3 regions of the Streptomyces sp. MB09-01 genome follow, and region 2 is predicted to be linked to each of the others. Evidence: riboswitches for the same ligand, from Rfam matches in the RefSeq annotation. Region 2 holds a riboswitch; each other region holds the start of a gene.

Region 1 (5,025 bases), on a different contig from region 2:
GGCGGCCGCCTCCCGCAGCCGGCCGTCCACCGCGCGCAGCACCGGCAGCATGGTCCGTACGACGAAGGGCACGCCCACCAGCGCCTGCGCCAGCGGCACGAGGATCCACGAGGTCCGCAGGTCCAGCGGCGGCTCGTCCAGGGTGATGAGGAAGCCGAAGCCCACCGTCACGGCGGACACCCCGAGCGGCAGCATCAGCAGCGCGTCGAAGCCGCGTACGAAGGGGCCCGCGCGCCGGGTCAGTGCCGCGGCCGCCAGTCCGCCGATGAACAGGGCGATCGCGGTGGCGGCAAGGGCGTACTGGAGGGAGTTCCAGATCGCCTCCAGCGGCGGCACCAGGAAGGTTCCGCCGCCGGCGCCCGCGTCCTGCAGCGCCCGGTAGAAGCCGAAGCCGTATCCGCCGGGGGCGTCGAAGGACCGCTCGACCAGCACGGCCAGCGGCGCCACGATCAGCAGCGCGATGGTCGCGAGGACGCCGCCCAGCAGCGTGCGCTGCGCCCAGCCGCGTGGCCGGTGCGTGGTGCGGCCCGGGTCCACCAGCCGCAGTGCGGTCTCGCGCCGGCGCACGGTCCAGGCGTGCACGGCGAGGATCGCGCCGACCGCGGCGAACTGCACCATCGTCAGCACGGCGGCCGTCGGCAGGTCCAGGAGCTGCGCGGTCTGCCGGTAGACCTCCACCTCCAGGGTGGAGTAGGCGGGCCCGCCCAGGATCAGCACGACGCCGAAGGAGCTGAAGGTGAACAGGAAGACCATCAGGGAGGCCGCGGCCACCGACGGGGCCAGCGCGGGCAGCGTCACGCGCCGCCAGGCGGCGAACCGGCCGGCGCCCAGCACCCGGGCGGCCTCCTCCTGACGCGGATCGAGCTGCGCCCACAGCCCGCCGACGGTGCGGACGATGACCGCGTAGTTGAAGAAGACGTGCGCGAGAAGGATCGCCCAGACGGTGGTGTCGAGCCGGACCCCCATCGTTTCGTCCATCAGCCCGCCGCGTCCCAGCAGCGCGAGGAAGGCGGTGCCGACGACCACGGTCGGCAGCACGAAGGGAACGGTCACCACGGCCCGCAGCAGCTGCTTGCCGGGGAACTCGAAGCGCGCGAAGACGTACGCGCCGGGGAGCGCGATCAGCAGCGTGAGCACGGTGGAGGCGAGCGCCTGCCAGGTGGTGAACCACAGCACGCCGGCGATGTCGGGCCGGGTCAGCACCTCGCCGACCCGCCCGAACTGCCAGCCCTCGTCGGTCTTGAGACCGCGCCCGACGATCGAGGCGACGGGATAGGCGAAGAACAGCCCGAAGAAGGCCAGGGGCACGGCCATCAGGGCGAGCCGCACGGCGGTCGCCCGGCCGCCCCGGTGAGGGCCGGGGCCGGGCGCGGCGCCCCCCGACGCCGCGCCCGGCCCCTTGGTACCGCCTACTTCACGACGAGCGAGGTCCATGCCTTGACCCACTGCTCACGGTTCTTGGCGATGGTCTCGGGAGCCACGTTCTCCGGCTTCTCGACCACCACACCGTGCTTGGTGAACAGCTCCGGCAGGGCAGCGTCCTTCGTCACGGGGTTCACGAACATCTGGAGCGGCATGTCCTCCTGGAACTTCTTGCTGACCAGGAAGTCCACCAGGGCCTTGCCGCCCTCCTCGTTCTTCGCGCCCTTCAGCAGGCCCGCGAACTCGATCTGGCGGAAGCAGGTGCCGGTGGCGACGCCCGTCGGGGCCTCGGCCGGCTGCGGCTCGCCGTACAGCACCTCGACCGGCGGGCTGGAGGCGTAGGAGACGACCAGCGGGCGGTCGCCCTTGGCCTTCTTGCCGCCCGCGGAGCCGGAGAAGCGCTCGTTGTAGGCCTGCTCCCAGCCGTCGACGACCTCGACGCCGTTGGCCTTGAGCTTGCTCCAGTAGTCCTTCCAGCCGTCCTCGCCGTACTTGCCGACGGAGGCGAGCAGGAAGCCGAGGCCGGGCGAGGAGGTCGCGGCGTTCTCGGTGACCAGGAGGTTCTTGTACTCCGGCTTGACCAGGTCGTCCAGCGTCTGCGGCGGGGCGATCTTCTTGTCGGCGAAGTACGCCTTGTCGTAGTTGACGCAGATGTCGCCGGAGTCGATCGGGGTGACCCGGTGCTCCTTGTCGAGCACGTACTCGGGCTTGACCGCGTCCAGGCCCTTGGCCTCGTAGGGCGTGAAGATGCCGTTGTCGAGGGCGCGCGAGAGGAGGGTGTTGTCCACGCCGAAGAAGACGTCGCCGCGCGGGGAGCCCTTGGTGAGGATCTCCTGGTTCAGCGCCGCGCCGGCGTCCCCGGACTTCAGGACCTTGACGGTGTAGCCGCTCTGCTGCTCGAACTCCTTGAGGACCGTGTCGGTCACGTTGAAGGAGTCGTGCGATACGAGGGTCACGGTCTTGGACTTGGGGGCGTCGCTCGCGCCCGCGGTCTTGTCCTTGGCGTCGCCGCAGGCGCTGAGCGTGGTGACGCCCAGCGCGGCCGCGAGCGCGGCGCCCGCGATCTTCTTGGTGGTGCTCACTGGTGAATTCCTCCTGGGATGTCCAGGAGAAGACGCGGCCCGGCCCGGCGCTCTGTGGGAGCGGACGCCGGGCAGGGCGCAACAGCTTGAGTGGTGACCGAACTTCCTACCCCGAATGACCGGGGCGAGGTTCAGAGGGTCTGCGGATGACGGATACCGCACTCTCAGCGCTGTGGCGCTCCCCTGTCGGAATATGAAATTGGTTCGGCCACAGGGTACCCCGTGGCCGAATATGAACGTCCCTGGCCGGAATCTAGCGCTCCGAGGCGGCGAGCTGGCCGCACGCGCCGTCGATCTCCTGGCCGCGGGTGTCCCGTACGGTCACGGGCACGCCGTGGCGGGCGATGGCCTCGACGAAGGCCTTCTCGTCCTCGGGCCGCGAGGCGGTCCACTTCGAGCCCGGCGTGGGGTTCAGCGGGATCAGGTTGACGTGGACGCGCTTGCCCTTGAGCAGCTTGCCCAGCAGGTCACCGCGCCAGGCCTGGTCGTTGATGTCGCGGATCAGGGCGTACTCGATCGAGATCCGCCGACCGGACTTCTCCGCGTACTCCCAGGCCGCGCCGAGCACCTCGCGGACGTTCCAGCGGGTGTTCACGGGGACCAGGGTGTCGCGCAGCTCGTCGTCGGGCGCGTGCAGCGAGACGGCGAGACGGCACTTGAAGCCCTCGTCGGCGAACCGGAGCATGGCCGGGACCAGGCCGACGGTGGAGACGGTGATGCCGCGCTGCGACAGGCCCAGGCCGTCGGGCTCGGGGTCGGTGAGCCGGCGGATGGCGCCGACCACGCGGTTGTAGTTGGCCAGCGGCTCACCCATGCCCATGAAGACGATGTTCGACAGCCGCGCCGGGCCGCCCGGGACCTCGCCGTCGCGCAGCGCGCGCATGCCGTCGACGATCTGGTGCACGATCTCGGCGGTGGAGAGGTTGCGGTCGAGGCCCGCCTGGCCGGTGGCGCAGAACGGACAGTTCATGCCGCAGCCGGCCTGCGAGGAGATGCACATGGTGACCCGGTCGGGGTAGCGCATCAGCACGGACTCGACGAGCGTGCCGTCGTGCAGCTTCCACAGGGTCTTGCGCGTGGTGTCGTCGTCGCAGCTGATGTGGCGGACGACGTTCATCAGGTCGGGGAGCAGCTCCTGCTGGAGCTTCTCCCGCGACCCCGCCGGAATGTCGGTCCACTCGGCCGGGTCGTGCGCGTAGCGCGCGAAGTAGTGCTGGGAGAGCTGCTTGGCTCGGAACGGCTTCTCGCCGATCGCGGCGACCGCCTCGCGGCGCTCGGCCGGGGTCATGTCGGCGAGGTGCCGGGGCGGCTTCTTGGCCCCGCGAGGGGCGACGAAGGTGAGCTCTCCCGGAACGGGGCGGGCCATGGCAGGTACTCCTTGTAAGACGAAAGGCGCGCCGCAGAAGCAGCGCGCCTTTCAAGAGTAACCGCCCGGCGTCACACGCCGCCTTTTCGCAGGTCAGCCGGTGCCCACGAAGGCCGCCAGGAGCAGCCAGACCACCGGTGCCGTCGGCAGGAGGGAGTCGAGCCGGTCCATGATGCCGCCATGGCCCGGCAGCAGGGTGCCCATGTCCTTGATGCCCAGGTCCCGCTTGATCATCGACTCGCCGAGGTCGCCCAGGGTGGCGCTGACCGCGACCGCCAGGCCGAGCAGCAGCCCCTGCCACCAGGCGCCGCCGTCGATCAGGAACTCCATGCACAGCGCGCCGGCCGCCATCGCGAAGGCCACCGCGCCGAACAGTCCCTCCCGGGTCTTTCCGGGGCTGATGCGCGGCGCGAGCTTGTGCTTCCCGAAGCGCCAGCCGACCGCGTAGGCCCCGGTGTCGCTGACCACCGTCAGGAGCAGGAACGTGATCACGCGCTGGGGGCCGTCGTCGGCGGTGAGCAGCATCGCGACGAAGGTGGCCAGGAAGGGCACGTAGAACGCTGCGAAGGCGCCCGCGGTGACGTCCTTGAGGTAGTCCTCGGGCGGTTCGGTCATCCGCCACACCAGGACCGCCAGCACGGTCAGGGCCATGGCGACCCAGGCGCCCTCGGCCCCCCGGACGTACCCGGCGATGACCATGGCCGCGCCGCCGACCGCGAGCGGGACGAGCGGGGCCTTGATGCCCTTCTTCTCCTGCAGCCGGGAGGTGAGCTCCCACAGGCCCACGACGACCGCGACGACGATGACGCCGACGAAGACCGCCTTGACGATCAGCAGCGAGGCGAAGATCACCGCGCCGAGACCGACGCCGACCCCTATGGCGGCACGCAGGTCCCGGCCCGCGCGCTTCTTCGGCGGCGGGGGCGAGGCGTCCTGCGGCTGCGGGGCATGCGGAGGCGGGGGGCTGGGCATGGGCTCCTGCGGCGGCGTATCGGCGCGGAAGAGGGGGCCGCCGTCCAGGGCGGCCCCCCGATCGCGTGCTTCCCGGTCGTCGAAGTCACGGCCGGCGGCATCGGGCACGATGGGCATGGGCCGAGTGTGCGGGCCCACCTGCGCATCGTATGCGGGACCCGCCGGAACCGGCTCCGGCTGCCA
Region 2 (5,025 bases):
CAATGCGCGAGTCGGTACAGGCAGAGGTCATGATGAGTTTCCTCGTTTCCGAGGAGCTCTCGTTCAGGATTCCGGTGGAACTCCGGTACGACGCCCGTGATCCCTACGCAGTCCGCCTGACCTTCCACCTTCCCGGAGATGCGCCCGTGACCTGGGCGTTCGGCCGGGAGCTCCTCCTCGACGGCATCAACAAGCCGTGCGGTGACGGCGACGTGCACATCGCCCCCACCGATCCGGAGGAACTGTCCGACGTCCACATCCGGCTGCAGGTCGGCGGCGACCGGGCCCTGTTCCGCGCCAGCGCGGCGCCGCTCGTCGCGTTCCTCGACCGCACCGACCGGATCGTTCCGCTCGGACAGGAGCGGAACCTGGGCGACTTCGAGGAGAACCTCGACGAGGCGCTCGGCAAGATCCTGGCCGAGTCGAAGCAGAACGAGCAGAACGCCGGCTGACGCGCGGGCTCACGCTCACACGCGCCCGCCCCTCGGGAAGACGGGAACGCCCCTCGGGAAGACGGGAACGCCCCTCGGGAACGCCCCTCGGGAACGCCCCTCGGGAACGCCCTTCGGGAAGACCCTTCAGCGCTTGCGCCGCCGGCCCCGGCCGCCGCGGACCGGCCCCGCGGCCGGCGCGACGTCCGGGGATCCCGGCCGGTCCGCGGAGACCACCAGCGAGGCCAGCGCCGTCGTGACGGGAACCGAGGCCACCAGTCCGATCGAGCCCACGAGGGTCCGTACGATTTCCACCGCGACCAGCTCGCTGTTCGCCACCGATCCCATGCTGCTGTTCGCGATCGAGAACAGCAGGAGCAGGGGCAGTGCGGCACCCGCGTAGGCCAGCACCAGCGTGTTGACCACCGACGCGATGTGGTCGCGGCCGATCCTGATCGCCGCCCGGTACAGGCCTCGCGGCCCCATCGAGGGGTCCGCCGCGTGCAGTTCCCAGACAGCCGAGGTCTGGGTGACCGTCACGTCGTCGAGCACGCCCAGCGATCCGATGATCACGCTTGCGAGCAGCAAGCCGCTCATGTCGATGTCCGGGTACAGGCCGTGGATCAGCCCGGTGTTGTCGTCCGTGTTGCCGCTGAGGGACGCCCAGTCGATGAACACCGAGCCCAGCAGGCCGATCAGCAGCAGCGAGACGAGGGTGCCGAGGACGGCGACCGAGGTACGGGCGGTCAGTCCGTGGCACATGTAGAGGGCGATCAGCATGATGGCGCTCGCCCCGACCACCGCGACCACCAGCGGGTTCGAACCCTGCAGGATGGCCGGGAGGATGAACAGCGTCAGCACGCCGAAGCTGACGATCAGCGCGATCAGGGCGAACAGCCCGCGCATCCGCCCGACGAGGACGACCGCGACCGCGAAGATGCCGGCCAGCACCGCCAGCGGCATCTTGCGGTTCACGTCGATCACCGAGTACTGGAGGTCGCGGGGGGCGTCGGGCGCGTACGCCACGACCACCTCCTGGCCGTCCGTCAACTGCCGTGGCGCTCCCGGCTGGACGATCTCGACGAAGGTGCGGCCCTTGTCCGGGCCGGTGCCGACCTCGACGGTGGCCTTCTTGCACTCGCCGGTCTGCGCGGCCTGGGCCTCACGGCCCTGGGGGGTCGAGGGGTCCGCGGTCGGCGGGACCTGTGCGGCGTTCACCGATTTGCAGTCGACGTGTTCGAGGGAGACGACCTTGCCCTGCTGGGTCTGGCGGTCGAAGCCCACCCCCGTGCGCTCGTGGGCGGGGGCGCCGCCCGGCCAGAGCACCACCATGCCGATGAAGACGGCGGTGGCGAAGGGGATCAGTACGGCCGCGATGACCTTGCGCAGGTGCTTCGAAACGGGGGCCGCCGGTCCGTGTCCGTGGCTGTGCCCGTGGCCGTGGGAATGACCGGCGGAGGTATCGGACGAGTGCCCGGCGGAGTGCCCCGGGCCGTCGTGCGCGTGGCCGGTGTGGCCGTGGGGCTCTGTGGGCTCGGTGGGGGGCTGCGGCGAGGACGTCACCAGCAGATCATCGCAAGAGATGAGGGGGCCCACTGTTCAGCACGCCATGGATGACGCTAGCGTGGGGGCTACTTTGCACAACGCGGGAGCTCGGAGCACCGGGCTGAGAGGACGCTGATCACCGTACGCGCATCACAGATGCGTACGGGAAGAGGCTGCGTCGACCGCCGAACCTGTTACCGGGTAATGCCGGCGTAGGGAGATCAGGTCTCATGACCATTCAGGACGCACGCACGCCTGCCGTCAGCCAGGACGCCGACGGCCAGACCGAGCGCCAGCCCGGCTGGCACAAGGGATACCTGGCGGGCTCCCGCCCGGACCTCCGGGTGCCGGTCCGCCAGGTCCACCTCACCAACGGCAAGGACGTGACGCTCTACGACACGTCCGGTCCGTACACCGACCCGCAGATCGAGACCGACGTCCGCCGGGGCCTCGCCCCGCTGCGCGAGAACTGGATCATCGGCCGCGGCGACACCGAGGAGTACGCGGGCCGTCCCGTGCGCCCCGAGGACGACGGCATCAAGCACACCTCGCCGCGCGGTGGCCTCAAGAACCTCGACGCGGTCTTCCCGGGCCGCCCGCGCCAGCCCCGCCGCGGCCGGGGCGGCGCCGCCGTCACGCAGCTCGCGTACGCCCGCCGGGGTGAGATCACCCCGGAGATGGAGTACGTCGCGATCCGCGAGAACGTCTCCCCCGAGGTCGTGCGCGAGGAGATCGCCGCAGGCCGGGCCGTGCTTCCGGCGAACGTGAACCACCCCGAGATCGAGCCGATGATCATCGGCAAGCGGTTCCTGGTGAAGGTCAACGCCAACATCGGCAACTCGGCCGTCACCTCCTCCATCGAGGAGGAGGTCGACAAGATGACCTGGGCGACCAAGTGGGGCGCCGACACGGTCATGGACCTCTCGACGGGCCGCAACATCCACACCACCCGCGAGTGGGTCCTGCGCAACTCCCCCGTCCCGATCGGCACCGTGCCGCTCTATCAGGCGCTGGAGAAGGTCGACGGCCGCGCCGAGGACCTGACCTGGGAGATCTACAAGGACACGGTGATCGAGCAGGCCGAGCAGGGCGTCGACTACATGACGGTCCACGCCGGCGTGCTGCTGCCCTACGTGCCGCTGACCGCCCGCCGCAAGACCGGCATCGTCTCGCGCGGTGGCTCGATCATGGCCGCGTGGTGCCTGGCGCACCACAAGGAGAACTTCCTCTACACGAACTTCGAGGAGCTCTGCGAGATCCTGGCGTCCTACGACGTCACGTACTCGCTCGGCGACGGCCTGCGCCCCGGCTCCATCGCGGACGCCAACGACGCCGCGCAGTTCGCGGAGCTGAAGACGCTGGGCGAGCTGAACACGATCGCCAAGCGCCACAACGTCCAGACCATGATCGAGGGCCCGGGCCACGTCCCGATGCACAAGATCAAGGAGAACATCGACCTCCAGCAGGAGATCTGCGAGGAGGCGCCGTTCTACACGCTCGGCCCGCTCACCACGGACGTCGCGCCCGCGTACGACCACATCACCTCGGGCATCGGCGCCGCGATGATCGCCTGGTGGGGCACCGCGATGCTCTGCTACGTCACGCCCAAGGAGCACCTGGGCCTGCCCAACCGCGACGACGTGAAGACCGGCGTCATCACGTACAAGATCGCGGCGCACGCCGCCGACCTGGCCAAGGGGCACCCCGGCGCCCAGGAGTGGGACGACGCCCTGTCGGACGCGCGGTTCGAGTTCCGCTGGGAGGACCAGTTCAACCTGGCCCTCGACCCGGACACGGCCCGCGAGTTCCACGACGAGACCCTTCCCGCCGAGCCGGCCAAGACCGCGCACTTCTGCTCCATGTGCGGTCCGAAGTTCTGCTCGATGAAGATCTCGCAGGACATCCGCCGCGAGCACGGCGGCGACCTGAAGGCCGACGAGATCCGGGCGGGCATGGCGGAGAAGTCCGCCGAGTTCGCGGCCTCGGGCAACCGCGTCTACCTGCCGCTGGCCGACTGACCACTCACGCTCCGTGTGAGCGGCGGAGGATCCCGTCCGGGCCTTCGCCGCTCATCGAGCGCTCTCCGCCGCCGTCGATGCGGACCGTCGACCGCGGTGGCCCGCCCCGGACGGTGGTTCCGTTTCGAGGTCCCAGGTCCCAGGTCCCCGTATCCGTCTTGACCGAGCCGGGTCCGGACCCGGAGCCGGCCTCGGTCTCACCCGCCCTCCGGCGTCAGGCGACGACGAGGTACGGGTCCACCTTGCGGCGGGCGAAGTCGAGGTTGGCGGTGACCCGGTCGTGCTGGTCGGCGGGAAGCCTGCCTTCCGCCAGCAGGCGTTCGCAGCATTCCAGCGACTCCTGGTACTCGCCGACCCAGTAGGCGGCAACGGCGAGTTCGTCGAGTGCGCGCCAGTCGTGCCAGTCGAACTCGACGAAGAGGATGTCGTCCGGGCGGGGGACGCGGACCGCCTGCCGGGCGAACAGGTACGCCAGCGGCCAGCGGCTTTCGTTGCGGCAGAGGCGGGCGAGACTGCCGAGCGCCTCCGCGCGTGAGGGGCGGCTCTCGTGTGCCCGGAGGAAGCGGTCCACGACCTCGGCCGGCGGCTTCTTGAGGCTCGCCGCGAGCCGTGCCGCGTAGAGCCGGGCGCAGAAGACCTCCTCGGCGAAGCCGCCCATGCCCGCACGCAGGTCGTAGGCGGCGAGGGACTTCTCCGGTTCTCCGGCGTCGCGCCAGCTCTGGGCCAGGTAAAAGGCGTAGCGGGCATTGTCGGGCTCCTTGATCAGCCCTTGCCGGAGAATCTCCGCGTCGCGCAGGTATTTCTCCCGCTCGCTTCCTTCGCCTTGGCGCGCCCCACCGCCCACGATGAGAATGTGGGCGCCTTCGAGTACTCCGTTGCTGTGCTCGACCTCGCAATCCAGGTACTCGTGGAGCACTCCGACGTATTTCCACGGCAGTCGGGTGGATACCAGAGCGGGCCGCCAGTGAATGACGGGCCGGTGGTGTACTGCGAGGCGGTACGAGTCGAGAGTCAGCTCGGGCATGCTGAAG
Region 3 (5,025 bases), on a different contig from region 2:
CCGGTACCTGAGCAGCCCCGTCCGGGTCGCGGCCGTGCCGGGACTCCGCCCCGGACCCTGCTCCTCACACGCCGGCGGGCCTGGATTCTTCAGGCCGAAGCCGACTTCAGCGGGGTGGCGGGGTCCGCGATCCTGGCCGGGTCCACGGGCGCCGCCGCCTCGATGAGCTTCCGGCCCTGTGCCACGTCGCGGGGCCTGCCCACCGCCAGGACCGCGACCAGGACGCCGCCCCGCAGCCAGCACACCGACCAGGCCGGCCCGGCCGGGTCGCCGCGCCAGAGCAGGGTGTCGGCCCCGCCGTGGTGTCCGGCGTACTGCACGAACCTGCCGAACTGCTCCGACCAGAAGTACGGCACCGGGTCGTACACCCGGGCCTCCCCGGCCCCGCCCCCGGCCAGGATGTTCGCCGCCACCGTCCGCGGTCCCTGGAGCGCGTTGTCCCAGTGGTGCACGAGCAGCCGCTTCCCGTACCGCCCCGAGGGGAAGGAGGCGCAGTCCCCGACCGCGTACACCCCGGGCAGGGAGGTGCGCAGGTACGCGTCGGCGGTGACCGAGCCGTCCGGGCCCAGTTCCACACCCGTCCCGGCCAGCCATCCCGTGGCGGGGCGCGCGCCGATGCCGACGACGACCGCGCCGGCCGGCAGGGCGCGCCCGTCCGCGAGCAGGACCCGGCCCTCCTCGATCCCGGCGACCTTCGCGCCGGTGATCAGCCCGGCGCCCGCCTCCTCGTACCAGCGCGCCATCGGCTCGGCGACCTCGGCGGGCAGCGCCCCCGCCAGCACCCGGTCCGCCGCCTCGACCACGGTCACCGCGCAGCCCGCCTCGCGGGCCGCGGTGGCGAACTCGGCTCCGATCCAGCCCGCCCCGACGACCACCGTCGCGGGCGCGCCCGCCAGGACCGGGCGCAGCCGCGCCGCGTCGTCCAGCGTGCGCAGCAGGTGGACGCCCGGGACGCCCTCGGTGCCGGGCAGGGTCAGCGGCTCGGCGCCGGTCGCCAGCACGAGGACCTCGTACGGGACCGGTCCGGCCTCGGTGTCCAGCTCGTGGTCGGCCGCCCGGAGCCCGGTGACCTCCGTCCCGAGCCGCAGCTCGATGCCGAGCCCCTCGAAGTCCACGTCGAAGGCGGAGTCCTCGGCCTTGCCGAGCAGGACCGCCTTGGACAGCGGGGGGCGGTCGTAGGGCTGGTGGGGTTCGGCTCCCAGGAGGGTCAGGGGGCCGGCGAATCCCTGCTCGCGCAGGGCGACCGCGGTCTGCACCCCGGCCATTCCGGCGCCGACGATCACGACGCCGCGCTCATTGTGTTCCGTCTGCTCGCTCACCCGGCCACCCTAATGACCTGACGCTCCGTCAGGAACAGGCGCCGCCTTACCGGCCGTCCGGGGCCGGGATAGTCTGGCCACCGTACCTATCGCGGGAGTCCGGCGCACCGGGCTGAGAGGGAGGCTGGCCGGCCTCCGACCGTACGAACCTGATCCGGGTCATGCCGGCGAAGGGAGGGGCTGGACGCCCATGCACTCATCTCGGAAGGGATCCGACGTCCTCGTCATCGGGGGCGGGATCATCGGCCTGGTCACCGCCTGGCGGGCCGCGGCGCGCGGGCTGCGCACCGTGCTCGCCGACCCGGCACCCGGCGGCGGCGCCGCCCAGGTCGCGGCCGGCATGCTCGCCCCCGTCACCGAACTGCACTTCGGCGAGGAAGCCCTGCTGGGCCTCGGCCTCGCCTCCGCCGCGCGCTATCCGGAGTTCGCCGCCGAGCTCGCCGACGCGAGCGGCGGCATGGACATCGGCTTCCGCGCCTGCGGCACCCTCGCCGTCGCCCTCGACTCCGACGACCGGCTCCACCTGCGGGAACTGCACGCCCTGCAGCGCCGCTGCGGCCTGGAGTCCGAGTGGCTCACCGGCCGCGAGTGCCGCCGCCTGGAGCCCATGCTCGCCCCGGGCGTACGCGGCGGCCTACGCGTGGACGGCGACCACCAGGTCGACCCGCGCCGGCTCGCGGCCGCCCTGCTGGCCGCCTGCGAGCGGGCCGGCGTGATCATCCACCGGGCCGCCGTGGAACGGCTGCTGGTCACCTCCGACCGGGCCGCCGGGGTCGTGCTCGACGACGGTACGGAGCTGCGCGCCGCCCAGGTGGTCCTGGCGGCGGGCTCGCTCAGCGGCAGGCTCGCGGGCGTACCGCCGGAGGTGCTGCCTCCCGTGCGGCCGGTCAAGGGCCAGGTCCTGCGCCTGTCCGTGCCCCCGGCCTACGCACCGTTCCTGTCCCGGACCGTCCGGGCGGTCGTCCGCGGCAGCCACGTCTACCTGGTGCCGCGCGAGAACGGCGAACTCGTCGTCGGCGCCACCAGCGAGGAACTCGGCTGGGACACCACGGTCACCGCGGGCGGGGTCTACGAACTCCTGCGCGACGCCCATGAACTGGTCCCCGGCATCACCGAACTCCCCCTCACCGAAACCCGTGCGGGGCTGCGCCCCGGCTCGCCCGACAACGCCCCGCTGCTCGGCCCGACCGACCTGCCGGGCCTGCACCTGGCCACCGGGCACTACCGCAACGGGGTGCTGCTGACCCCGCTCACCGGCGAGGTGCTCGCCGAGCTGCTGGCCACCGGCGAAGTGCCGGAGATCGCGCGCCCCTTCACCCCCCGCCGGTTCTCCGCCGCACGACAGGAGTCGTACGCATGACCCTCCCCGTCTCCGTGTCCGTCTCCGTCAACGGCGAGCCGCGCCAGGTCGCGGCCGGCACCACGCTCGACACCGTGGTCACCACCCTGACCACGGCCCCCTCCGGCGTCGCCGCCGCGCTCAACGAGACCGTGGTCCCGCGCGGGCAGTGGCCGGCCACGCCGGTGGGCGACGGCGACCGGGTCGAAATCCTCACCGCGGTCCAGGGAGGCTGAGCACCATGGCGGACGACCTCTTCACGCTGGGCGGCCGGACCTTCTCCTCCCGCCTGATCATGGGCACGGGCGGGGCCCCGAGCCTGGACGTGCTGGAACGCTCGCTGGTCGCGTCCGGCACCGAACTCACGACCGTCGCGATGCGGCGCCTCGACCCCACGGTCCAGGGCTCCGTCCTCTCCGTACTGACCAAGCTGGGCATCGCGGTCCTGCCCAACACGGCGGGCTGCTTCACGGCGGGCGAGGCCGTGCTCACGGCCCGGCTGGCCCGGGAGGCTCTGGGCACGGACTGGATCAAGCTGGAGGTGGTCGCGGACGAGCGGACCCTCCTGCCCGACGGCGTCGAACTGCTGGACGCCGCCGAGATCCTGGTGGACGAGGGCTTCACGGTCCTCCCCTACACGAACGACGACCCGGTGCTCGCGCGGAAGCTGGAGGACGTGGGCTGCGCGGCGATCATGCCGCTGGGATCCCCCATCGGATCCGGGATGGGCATCCGCAACCCGCACAACTTCGAGCTGATCACGGAGCGGGCGTCGGTGCCGGTCATCCTGGACGCGGGCGCGGGCACGGCGTCGGACGCCGCCCTCGCCATGGAACTGGGGTGCGCGGCGGTGATGCTGGCCTCGGCGGTGACGCGGGCACAGGAGCCCGTCCTGATGGCGTCCGCCATGCGGGACGCCGTCTCGGCGGGGCGGCTCGCCTTCCGCGCGGGGCGCATCCCGCAACGCCGCTTCGCCGAAGCCTCCTCTCCCGCGGAGGGCCGCGCCGCCCTGGACCCCGAACGCCCGGCGTTCTGACCCGCGGTCCGCTCCCGGGGCTCCGCCCCGGACCCTCACGGCGCTCCGCGCCCGCGCCTTGCACGCGGCGGGACCGGAAGACCGGTGCGGCGCCCCCGGCGGGGGCGCCGCACCCGGGTCACGTCACAGCTGCGCTGCAACGCGACCCGGCCAGACCGGCGGCAGCAGAGCGGCTCGTAGAATCCTCGGGTGGATACGACCCTGGATGACCCCCTCGTCGGGCGCGTGCTCGACGGCCGCTACCGCATCGACGCCCGCATCGCGGCCGGCGGCATGGCCACGGTCTACCGGGCCGTCGACACCCGCCTCGACCGTGTGCTCGCCCTGAAGGTGATGCACCCGGCCCTCGCCGCCGACGCCGCCTTCGTGGACCGGTTCATCCGCGAGGCGAAGTCCGTGGCCCGGCTCGCGCACCCCAACGTGGTCGCCGTCTTCGACCAGGGCACGGACGGACCGTACGTCTACCTCGCCATGGAGTACGTCTCCGGCTGCACCCTGCGCGACGTGCTCCGCGAGCGCGGCGCGCTCCAGCCGCGGGCCGCACTCGACATCCTCGAACCCGTGCTCGCCGCCCTCGGCGCCGCCCACCGGGCCGGCTTCGTGCACCGCGACATGAAGCCCGAGAACGTCCTGATCGGCGACGACGGCCGGGTCAAGGTCGCGGACTTCGGGCTGGTCCGGTCCGTGGACTCGGTCACCAACACCACCGACTCCGTCCTCGGCACCGTTTCCTACCTGGCCCCCGAGCAGATCGAGAGCGGCGTCGCCGACACCCGCGTGGACGTCTACGCCTGCGGTGTCGTCCTCTACGAGATGCTCACCGGCTCCAAGCCCCACCTCGGCGGCACCCCCGCCCAGGTCCTCTACCAGCACCTCAACGAGGACGTCCCGCCTCCTTCCGCCACGGTCCCCGGACTCCCCGTCGGGCTCGACGAGCTGGTCGCGCAGGCCACCGCCCGCAGCGCCGACCTGCGCCCCTACGACGCAGCCGCGCTGCTCGGCCTCGCCCGTGAGGCCCGCGCCCTGCTCAGCGACGCCGACCTGGACGCCGTACCGCCGCAGGCGCGCGCCGAGGAGCGGTCGTCCGCCGAGGACCGCACCGGCGTGATCCCGCGCCCGGTGACCGCGCAGCCCGTGAACCACACCTCCCGGCTGGAGACGCTGCCGCCGCCGGCCGCTCCGCCCGCGCACCGGCCGGCGCCCGCCGGGCGGCCCCGCCGCGGCGTGTTCCTCGTCATCGCCGGGGTGCTGCTCGCCCTCGGCGTGGGCACCGGTGTGTGGTACATCAACTCCGGCCAGTTCACCAAGGTCCCGAACCTGCTCGGCAAGAC

The links. Region 2 has a riboswitch for thiamine pyrophosphate ahead of thiC (phosphomethylpyrimidine synthase ThiC). Riboswitches for the same ligand answer to the same signal wherever they lie in the genome.
Region 1: linked by a shared signal. The riboswitch ahead of PV721_RS15725 (thiamine ABC transporter substrate-binding protein) and the one ahead of thiC (phosphomethylpyrimidine synthase ThiC) in region 2 are both predicted to bind thiamine pyrophosphate.
Region 3: linked by a shared signal. The riboswitch ahead of thiO (glycine oxidase ThiO) and the one ahead of thiC (phosphomethylpyrimidine synthase ThiC) in region 2 are both predicted to bind thiamine pyrophosphate.

The regions. Positions count from the first base shown of each region.
Region 1 is NZ_JARAYQ010000063.1:4,184-9,208, reverse strand. Features, by position in the region: gene PV721_RS15730 (iron ABC transporter permease) at 1-1,314, opposite strand, end outside; gene PV721_RS15725 (thiamine ABC transporter substrate-binding protein) at 1,410-2,504, opposite strand; TPP riboswitch at 2,590-2,699, opposite strand; gene rlmN (23S rRNA (adenine(2503)-C(2))-methyltransferase RlmN) at 2,758-3,870, opposite strand; gene PV721_RS15715 (phosphatidate cytidylyltransferase) at 3,964-5,025, opposite strand, start outside.
Region 2 is NZ_JARAYQ010000008.1:52,124-57,148, forward strand. Features, by position in the region: gene PV721_RS03170 (SsgA family sporulation/cell division regulator) at 3-452, shown strand; gene PV721_RS03175 (YibE/F family protein) at 579-1,994, opposite strand; TPP riboswitch at 2,067-2,212, shown strand; gene thiC (phosphomethylpyrimidine synthase ThiC) at 2,207-3,994, shown strand; gene PV721_RS03185 (glycosyltransferase) at 4,209-5,025, opposite strand, start outside.
Region 3 is NZ_JARAYQ010000005.1:889-5,913, forward strand. Features, by position in the region: gene PV721_RS01955 (NAD(P)/FAD-dependent oxidoreductase) at 90-1,319, opposite strand; TPP riboswitch at 1,401-1,512, shown strand; gene thiO (glycine oxidase ThiO) at 1,510-2,679, shown strand; gene thiS (sulfur carrier protein ThiS) at 2,676-2,894, shown strand; gene PV721_RS01970 (thiazole synthase) at 2,900-3,694, shown strand; gene pknB (Stk1 family PASTA domain-containing Ser/Thr kinase) at 3,884-5,025, shown strand, end outside.